2 regions of the Arthrobacter sp. Cr_A7 genome follow, and region 2 is predicted to be linked to the other one. Evidence: predicted binding sites of a transcription regulator. Region 2 holds the regulator's gene; the other holds the start of a gene.
What was found. Region 2 encodes HrcA, which represses chaperone genes, less so after heat shock. Its sites were predicted from a motif close to TTNGCACTCGNNNNNNNCGAGTGCNAA; they were not measured.
Positions count from the first base shown of each region.

Region 1: groES (co-chaperone GroES) is a predicted target of HrcA. The motif match lies at 2,471-2,497, and genes of this name have one in related genera.

Region 1 covers NZ_JARHXQ010000222.1:10,128-14,654, reverse strand. Annotated here, with positions in the region: gene P2Q66_RS13065 (class I SAM-dependent methyltransferase) at 1-1,137, opposite strand, end outside; gene P2Q66_RS13060 (hypothetical protein) at 1,191-1,571, shown strand; gene P2Q66_RS13055 (DMT family transporter) at 1,511-2,428, opposite strand; gene groES (co-chaperone GroES) at 2,654-2,947, shown strand; gene groL (chaperonin GroEL) at 3,025-4,527, shown strand, end outside.
Region 2 covers NZ_JARHXQ010000008.1:4,806-9,332, reverse strand. Annotated here, with positions in the region: gene P2Q66_RS00550 (GerMN domain-containing protein) at 1-303, shown strand, start outside; gene P2Q66_RS00545 (16S rRNA (uracil(1498)-N(3))-methyltransferase) at 290-1,069, opposite strand; gene dnaJ (molecular chaperone DnaJ) at 1,072-2,199, opposite strand; gene hrcA (heat-inducible transcriptional repressor HrcA) at 2,284-3,297, opposite strand; gene P2Q66_RS00530 (DUF3097 domain-containing protein) at 3,475-4,326, shown strand; gene P2Q66_RS00525 (DUF4870 domain-containing protein) at 4,445-4,527, shown strand, end outside.

The sequences.
Region 1 (4,527 bases), on a different contig from region 2:
TTTCCCGCCGGGCAGGAGCTGCTTCCGGAGTTCCTCAGGGGTGACGGCGGTGCCGCGTTTCTTGATGTCCAGCACCGTGATGCCTTCGGCCTTCACCCACGCCTTGAGCGCCTTGACGTTGTACGGCATCACGTCCAGCACCTTGTAGGCCCGCGCGAACGGGGTGTCCACGAGGGCGGGGGCGCAGATGTAGGCGATGTGCTCGTCCACCAGGTGGCCACCGAGCTCAAGCGCGACGTCGGCAACGAGCCCTGCGCGGATGACCGCGCCGTCGGGTTCGTACAGGTAGCCTTCCACGGGACCCACCGGCGCTTCCGGCCCGGCCCCGAAGTCCTCGCCGCTGGTCAGGTCGGCGGCGCCGCCGGGCCCCAGCACCAGGGCTGCGCGGCGGACTCCGGGCCGCCGCACGGCGTTGAACCACAGTGCCACCTCGGTGACGTCGCCGGCCACCGAGACCCACTGTGCCTCGCAGTTGTGCGGGACGGAGTCATGCGGCATGCCGGGCCCCATCTTCACCCCCACGGCCTTGCCGGACGCGGCCAGGGCTTCGACGAAGGACAGCGGCGGCGAAAAGGCTTCCGGATCCCAGATGCGCTTGGTGCCCGAGGTGGAGGTGACCCGGCGGGCGGGGTCCAGCCAGACGCCGTCGATGCCGTCCAGCGGAACCGCGGTGGCGTCCGCATGGACCACCGTGGCGTTCGGGAACGGGATGAGGTTCACGGTGGCGCAGGCGGCCGTGGTCTCATCCATTTCCACGGCGGTGACGGTCACGTCAAGGGACGCCAGGGCGAGCGAATCGGCGCCCAGCCCGCAGCCCAGGTCTGCCACATGGCTGACCCCCGCGCCGGCAAACCGCTGCGCGTGCCGGGCGGCAACGTTCAGGCGGGTGGCCTGTTCCAGGCCTGCCTGGGTGAAGAGCATCTGCCGGGAAAATTCCCCGAATTTTGCTTCGGCCTTGGTGCGGAGCCTGGACTGGGTCAGGACGGCGGAGACCAGGTCGGGGGAGTGGCCGGCCTTCCGGAGGGCCGAATTGAGCTCGAAGGAGGAGTCCTCCTGGTAGGGACCCAGGGACGCCAGCAGCTCCCAGCCTTCCGGGGTGAGCAGCGGTGCGATCTGGTCCTGGGGAGCGTGGGGCATGGGTTCCAGCCTAGTGGAGGAGGGCCCGGCGCTATGCCGATAGTGTTGAAAGCATGGAAGACAGCGCAGGCCCCCAGCAGTCCGGAGAACAGCAGCCCACGGACCGGGGTCCCGCCAGGTATGCCCGTCCCGCCCTCATTGCGGCTTCCCTGGTGGCAGTGGTGTGCATCGCGCTGCTGGTGATCGTTTTCTTCCTGGATACCTTCAACGCCACCGTCTATTCCGTGGGGGGCAACGACATCCAGGACGACACCCAGGAAGCCAGCGACATCCGCGGGTTGTATGCCGGCGCACGGGCGGGAAGCATCGTGTTCCTGGTGGCGTCCCTGCTCGCTGCCGCCGTTGCGGCCGTGGTGCTCTACCGCGGCAGGAATCAGGGGAGGCGGGATTCCGACGGCGGCGAGGACGTGGACTTCGACGACCTGGGACGCTGAGGCCGCTGGCCGGCGCTGGTCAGCAGGACCCCCGATATCACCAGGACTCCGCCCAGCACCTGTGCCGCGGTGATGGGCTGGCCCAGCAGCACGGTGATGATGGCGGTGAAGACGGCGATCAGGTTCAGGTAGTTGCCGGCGTTGGCCGCAGAAGTCCGTTTGAGTGCCAGGTTCCACAGCAGGTAGGAGCCCAGCGAGGGGAACAGGGCGATGAACGCCAGGGACCAGCCCTCGGCCGGAGTGGACGGCAGCCCGGCCCCGGTTGCTGCCGCGATGGGTGCCAGGACCACCGCCGCCATGGCCACCTGCACGGCCGTTGCGGTGATCGCGGGGAGGGCAAGCCGCCTGGCGACGATCGTGTAGAAACCCCAGACGGTGATGGCTGCCACGATCAGCAGCTCTCCGGTGTTGATGGAAAAGGTCAGCAGGCGGGACACGTCGCCGCCTGTCAAAACCATCAGCACGCCGGCCAGGCCCAGCGCGATGCCCAGCCAGCTCACCGGGCCCGGCCGGTCCTTGAGCAGGACCACGGCCAGCACCATGATCAGGGCCGGGTTGGCCGCCGTCACCAGGGAAGCGTTCAGGGCCGACGTGTGCTGCAGTGCGCTGTACAGCAGCAGGGTGTAGCCGCTCATGCCCAGGGCGCTCAGCAGCAGCAGTACCGGCCAGCGGCGCAGCACGGCGCGCCAGTCCGGCCGGTCAACGGCCTGCGCCAGGAGGAGCAGCGGGACCGCGGCCAGCGCCCAGCGCCAGAAGGTGAGCTGCAGGGGCTCCATGGTTTTCATCGCGGCTTGGCCCACCACGAAGTTTCCGGCCCAGAACAGGTTCGCAAGGATCAGGTATACGGCGGCTCGCACCGCTTCAATGTACACGCCGCCGTGTACGCGGATGACGAAACGCTGGCACTCGCCTTGACCGAGTGCTAACCCGCACATAGAGTCTTCATTAGCACTCTCCCTAGGAGGGTGCTAACACATGAAGAGCTCCCAGCCAGGCTGCTGCCGGCACCGCGACGACGGTTTGCCAGCCAGGGCGGAAAGCTTTCCAGTCCACGAATTTGCTGACGAAAAGGAGAGGTCCGAGTGTCGGTCTCTATTAAGCCTCTTGAGGATCGTATTGTTGTCCGCCCGCTCGAAGCCGAGCAGACCACGGCTTCCGGCCTGGTCATCCCGGACTCCGCACAGGAGAAGCCGCAGGAAGGCGAAGTTGTTGCAGTTGGCCCCGGCCGCTTTGAGGATGGCAACCGCGTTCCTGTCGACGTAGCCGTTGGCGACGTCGTCATCTACTCCAAGTACGGCGGAACCGAAGTCAAGACCGGCGGCACCGAGTACCTCGTGCTGTCCGCCCGCGACGTCCTGGCGATCGTCGTAAAGTAACTCTCCGGATCCCCGTGCCGCTGGTCATGCTTACTGCTGGTCAGCTGCGCGGGGTTCTGTCTTGAAAGGACAAAACCATGGCAAAGCAGCTTGCGTTTAACGACGCTGCCCGCCGGTCTCTTGAAGCCGGCATCGACAAGCTCGCCAACACCGTCAAGGTGACGCTCGGCCCCCGCGGCCGCAACGTTGTCCTGGACAAGAAGTGGGGCGCGCCCACCATCACGAACGACGGCGTCACCATCGCCCGCGAAGTCGAGCTGGACGACCCGTACGAAAACCTTGGCGCACAGCTGGCCAAGGAAGTAGCCACCAAGACCAACGATGTTGCCGGCGACGGCACCACCACCGCCACGGTCCTGGCCCAGGCACTGGTCAAGGAAGGCCTGCGCAACGTAGCTGCCGGCGCTGCTCCCGGCCAGATCAAGCGCGGCATCGAGGTTTCCGTTGAAGCCGTCGCTGCACGCCTGCTGGAGAATGCCCGTCCCGTTGAAGGCACCCAGGTTGCCAGCGTTGCGGCCATCTCCGCTCAGAGCGAAGAGATCGGCGAGCTCTTGGCCGAGGCCTTCGGCAAGGTGGGCAAGGATGGTGTGATCACCATCGAGGAATCCTCCACCACGCAGACCGAACTGGTCCTCACCGAGGGCATGCAGTTCGACAAGGGCTACCTGTCCCCGTACTTCGTCACCGACGCGGAACGCCAGGAAGCAGTCCTCGAGGACGCCCTCATCCTGATCAACCAGGGCAAGATCTCCTCGATCCAGGAATTCCTGCCGCTGCTGGAGAAGGCGCTGCAGAGCTCCAAGCCGCTGTTCATCATCGCCGAGGACGTCGACGGCGAGGCCCTGTCCACGCTGATCGTCAACCGCATCCGCGGCACCCTCAACGTGGTGGCTGTCAAGGCTCCGGGCTTCGGCGACCGCCGCAAGGCCATGCTGCAGGACATCGCCACCCTCACCGGTGCGCAGGTTGTCTCTCCGGAACTGGGCCTGAGCCTGGACTCCGTTGGCCTTGAGGTGCTGGGTACCGCCCGCCGCATCACGGTCACCAAGGACAACACCACCATCGTGGACGGCGCCGGTGCTGCCGAGGACGTTGCTGCACGCGTTGCCCAGCTCCGTGCCGAGCTGACCCGCACCGACTCCGACTGGGACCGCGAAAAGCTCCAGGAGCGCCTGGCCAAGCTGGCCGGCGGCATCGGCGTCATCAAGGTGGGTGCCGCAACCGAGGTTGAGCTGAAGGAAAAGAAGCACCGCATCGAAGATGCTGTTTCCTCCACCCGCGCCGCCCTCGAAGAAGGCATCGTGGCCGGTGGCGGTTCCGCCCTGATCCACGCGCTGAAGGCCCTCGACGAGGACCCGGCCGTCAAGGCACTCGAAGGCGACGCCGCCGCTGCAGTGGGCATCGTCCGCCGCGCGCTGGTCCAGCCGCTGCGCTGGATCGCCCAGAACGCAGGCTTCGACGGTTACGTGATCACCGCCAAGGTTGCCGAACTCGAAACCAACAACGGCTTCAACGCCAAGTCGGGCGAGTACGAGGACCTGATCGCTGCCGGCGTCATCGACCCCGTCAAGGTCACCCGT
Region 2 (4,527 bases):
CCCGTCTGGATTATTGACCCCCAGGAAAACGTGGAAGTGGGCGGCGGCAGCGTCAAGATCACCGGGCGCAACACAACGGCAGGCGGCAAGCTCCGCTGGCAGATCCTCCAGTCCAGGGACAACGGCGCCAAGGAGCCGTTCCTCACGGGCGAGACCACCGCGTCTGCTGAACAGGGACAGGCCGGGGTGTTCACCCTGGCGCTTAACCTGCCGCCAGGTGACTACGAGCTGCGGGTCTCCCAGGCGGGCACTGGCGACCAGCCGGACCAGTACGAGGACACACGGGCCTTTAAGGTGCGGTAGCCTTCCAGCGGCCCAGGATGTCGCTGGCAAGGACGACGGCGGCAGGCCCGGCCGTTGATGAGCGCAGGACGTGGTGGCCCAGGAGTGCTGTCACGGCACCCTTGTCGCAGAGTTTCGTGACTTCCCGGGGGCTGATGCCGCCTTCCGGTCCCACGATCAGGAGCACTTCCCGGGGCGCCGCTCCCCCCGCTCCATCCCATGCTTCGAGGACGTTTCGCAGTGGCCGCACGGCGTCCTCATGAAGGATGACAGCCAGGCCGGCGGCTTCGACGGCCGCGGACAGGGCGGCTGTGTCGACGGCGGGCCGGACCTCGGGAACCCAGGCCCGGCGTGCCTGCTTGGCCGCCGCAGTCACAACGGACTGCCATTTGGCATGGGCCTTGGCGGCCCGGTCACCTTTCCAGCGCACGATGGAACGCTCGGACTGCCACGGAATGACGGCGTCGATTCCGAGCTCTGTCGCCGTTTCGATGGCCAGCTCGTCCCGGTCGCCCTTCGCAAGCGCCTGGACCAGGACCAGCCGGACATCGGGGCGGTCTTCGACAGCCACCGACGTGCACTCGACCTCCAGAGCCGAGGAAGAAGCCGCGGTGACGCGTCCGCTCATCCGTGTGCCGGCACCGTCCACGATGTCCACAGCTTCACCGGGTGACAGCCGTTTAACCGCAACAGCGTGCCTGGCTTCGGGTCCTTCCAGGATGAAGCGTGTTGCGGGCGCGACGCCGTCCAGGGACCCGGCGGGAGTGAAGAAGACGGGGTTGCTCACCGCTACAGGTTACCGAGGCGGTCCCGGAGTTTGGCGAACATGCCGCCGCTGGCAGCGAGTTTGCCCTCGGTGATCTGCTCGCCGCGCATCTTGGCGAGCTGCCGCAGCAGGTCCTCCTGGGCGGCATCCAGCTTTGCGGGGGTCTCAACCTGCAGGTGCACCTTTAGGTCGCCGCGGCCGTAGCCGCGCAGGTGGGTAACGCCGAGGCCGCGGAGGGTGATGATCTCACCGGACTGCGTTCCGGGCTTGACGTCGATTTCCTGGGTCCCGTCGAAGGTCTCAAGGCTTACCTCTGTACCCAGCGCTGCGGCCGTCATGGGGATGTTCAGCGTGGCGTGGAGGTCGTCTCCGTCGCGGACGTAGGTGGCGTCATTGTTGACGCGGATTTCCACGTAAAGGTCACCGGAGGGTCCGCCGGCGGGCCCGGCCTCGCCCTGGCCGGAGAGCTGGATCCGGGTGCCGGTGGCCACGCCGGCGGGAACCTTGATGGTCAGGGACCGGCGGCTCCGGATCCGTCCCTGGCCGCTGCATTCGTTGCAGGGGTCCTTGATGACGGTGCCGAAGCCTTCGCAGCTGCCGCAGGGCGCAGCCGTCATGACCTGGCCCAGGATGGAGCGAACGGCCCGCTGGACCTGGCCGCTGCCTCCGCAGATGTCACACCGTTCGGGGTGGGTGCCGGGCCGGCAGCATGATCCCTCGCAGGTGGGGCAGGTGACCGCGGTGTCCACTTCGAGTTTCTTGTTGACGCCGAACACCGCATCGCGGAGGTCGATCCGGACACTGATGAGGGCGTCCTGTCCTCGGCGGACACGGGAGGCAGGCCCGGTGGAGCCGCCGGCGCCAAAGAACGTGTCAAAGATGTCCTGGAACGCGAAGCCCTGGCCGGCGTAGCTGCCGCCGCCGAATCCGTTGTCCGTACCGTTCTCGTTGCCGGTGGTGTCATAGACGCGCCGCTTTTGGGGGTCGGAAAGGACCTCGTACGCGTGGGTTACTGCCTTGAAGCGGTCTGCGGCGTCCTCACCCGGGTTAACGTCCGGGTGCAGGGTCCGGGCCAGCTTGCGGTAGGCCTTCTTGATTTCTTCGCCGGTGGCCTCCGGTGAGACTCCAAGGACGTCATAGTGGCTGCTCAAAGTTCGTATCTCTTCCTTGTTGTACTGCCTGCATGCGGGGTGCCCTGCCCGTGGTTCCGGCTGCCTGAGCGCCGGGACCGCCGGTCAGGGTCCCAGGATCCGGGAAAGGTAACGGGCAACAGCCCTGACGGCGGCCATGGTGGTGGGATAGTCCATGCGCGTCGGCCCCAGCACGCCAATCTTGGCCGTGCTGTCCGGGCCGTATCCCGTGGCCACGACGGACGCCTCGGAAAGGCCGTCGTAGGGGTTCTCGCGGCCGATGCTGACGGCCACGCCGCGGTGGTCCTGCGCCATCTCGCTCAAGAGCCGCAGCATGACCACCTGCTCCTCAAGGGCTTCCAGGACGGGGCCGATGCTGAGCGGGAAATCGACGTTGGACCGTGCAAGGTTCGCCGTTCCCGCCATCACCATCCGGTCCTCACGGCTGCTGTGCGCCAGCACCTCCAGCCCGTGGGCCAGCGCCTGCGCGGCCGGCCTCTGGCTGGGACTGACCGCCGACACCACGGCCGGAAGTGACTGGGCCAACTGGCCCAGCGGCGTTCCTGAAAGGGAACCCAGGAACCGGGTCCGCAAGGCGGCCAGGGCGTCGTCCCCCAGGTCCTGCCCGACGTCGATGACCCGCTGTTCCACCTTGCCGCTGTTCGCGATGAGCACCACCAGCACCTTGCGGGGAGCAAGCAGGACGAATTCGATGTGCCGGATCAGGGCACGGCTCAGGTGCGGATACTGGACAACCGCCACCTGGTTGGTCAGCTGCGACAGCAGGCGGACCGTCCGGTCCAGGACGTCGTCAAGGTCGTCTGAGCCCTCCAGCAGCGACTGGATGGCCCGGCGCTCGGCCTGCGACAGGGGTTTGACGGCCGAAATCTGGTCGACGAACAGACGGTAGCCCTTGTCCGTGGGAATCCGGCCCGCGCTGGTGTGCGGGGCGGTGATCAGGCCCTCGTCCTCCAGCGCCGCCATATCGTTGCGGATTGTCGCACTGGAGACGCCGAGATGATGCCTCTCGACGAGGGCCTTGGATCCCACCGGCTCGCGGGAGTGGACGTAGTCCTCCACGATGGCCCGCAGTACTTCCAGCTTGCGTGGCTCGCTCACACTCCACCTCCATCCAGGGTCAGGGCGGCCGTGCCGCCCGCACCGTGCCACCACCAGGGTTAGCACTCGACATGCCTAAGTGCTAACAGTCTATTATGCCTCGGGCCGTTGTTAGCATTGGTACCGCTCCGGGCGAAATTCCGGTGGCACTGATCTAGCGCTAGGCGGAGTCGATCCATGGATTACCAGAACTGGGGCCCCCGGGACATGTCCGCGCCCGTCCGGACCCAATTGCCCGAAGTGCCCGTTGAGCGCGGCATGGTGCTGGAGGACGTCCAGTCCGGTTGGGTCGGCGCCGTCACCCGGGTGGAAAAGTCCGGCGGAATGCACGTGGTGGTCCTCGAGGACCGCCGCGGGAAGTCACGGACCTTCCGGCTGGGTTTCGGTTTCCTCCTCGAAGGCCGGGCAATCCGCCTGATGCCCCCGGCACCCCGTCCCGCGACGGCCGGCCCCGCCGCCGGAAGGACTGCCTCCGGCTCGGTGCGGGTTGCCGGCCAGCGCGCACAGGTAGCGAAGGCCAGCCGCATCTGGGTGGAGGGAAAGCACGACGCCGAACTGGTGGAAAAGGTGTGGGGAGACGACCTCCGGGTGGAGGGCATCGTCGTCGAACCCCTGCACGGCATTGACGACCTGGCCGGCGCGGTGGCCAACTTCCGGCCCGGACCGGGACGGCGCCTGGGCGTGCTCGTGGACCACCTGGTGCCGGACTCCAAGGAGTCGCGCATTGCCGATGCCGTCATGGCGTCTCCCGGCGCGGCCGGGAACGTGCTCATCGTGGGCCATCCCTACGTGGACGTATGGCAGGCCATCCGGCCCGCTGTCCTCGGCATCGAGAAGTGGCCCGTTGTGCCGCGCGGGCAGGACTGGAAGACCGGAATCCTGGCCTCTTTCGGCTGGCCCCACGCCACGAAGGAAGACATCGGGCTGGGATGGCAGAAGCTGTTGGGGGCCGTCCGCAGCTATGCAGACCTGGAAGCATCCCTGCTGGGGCGGGTCGAGGAAGTGATCGACTTCCTCACTGTTCCCTGATTGGGCAGCCAACACCCGGATAGCCAGTATTCTTGGTACTGCGGTGCCTGTGAAAAAGGGGCAGGCCCGCACCCAACCACCGGCATTCGCACCATTTGCACTCTCGAAGGAACAGACTGTGTCAGAAAACGCACGTGATCACAGGGACAGCCAGGGCGGCGCGGGCCGCTCGGAATACCACGGCGTCCCGGCGAATGCGCT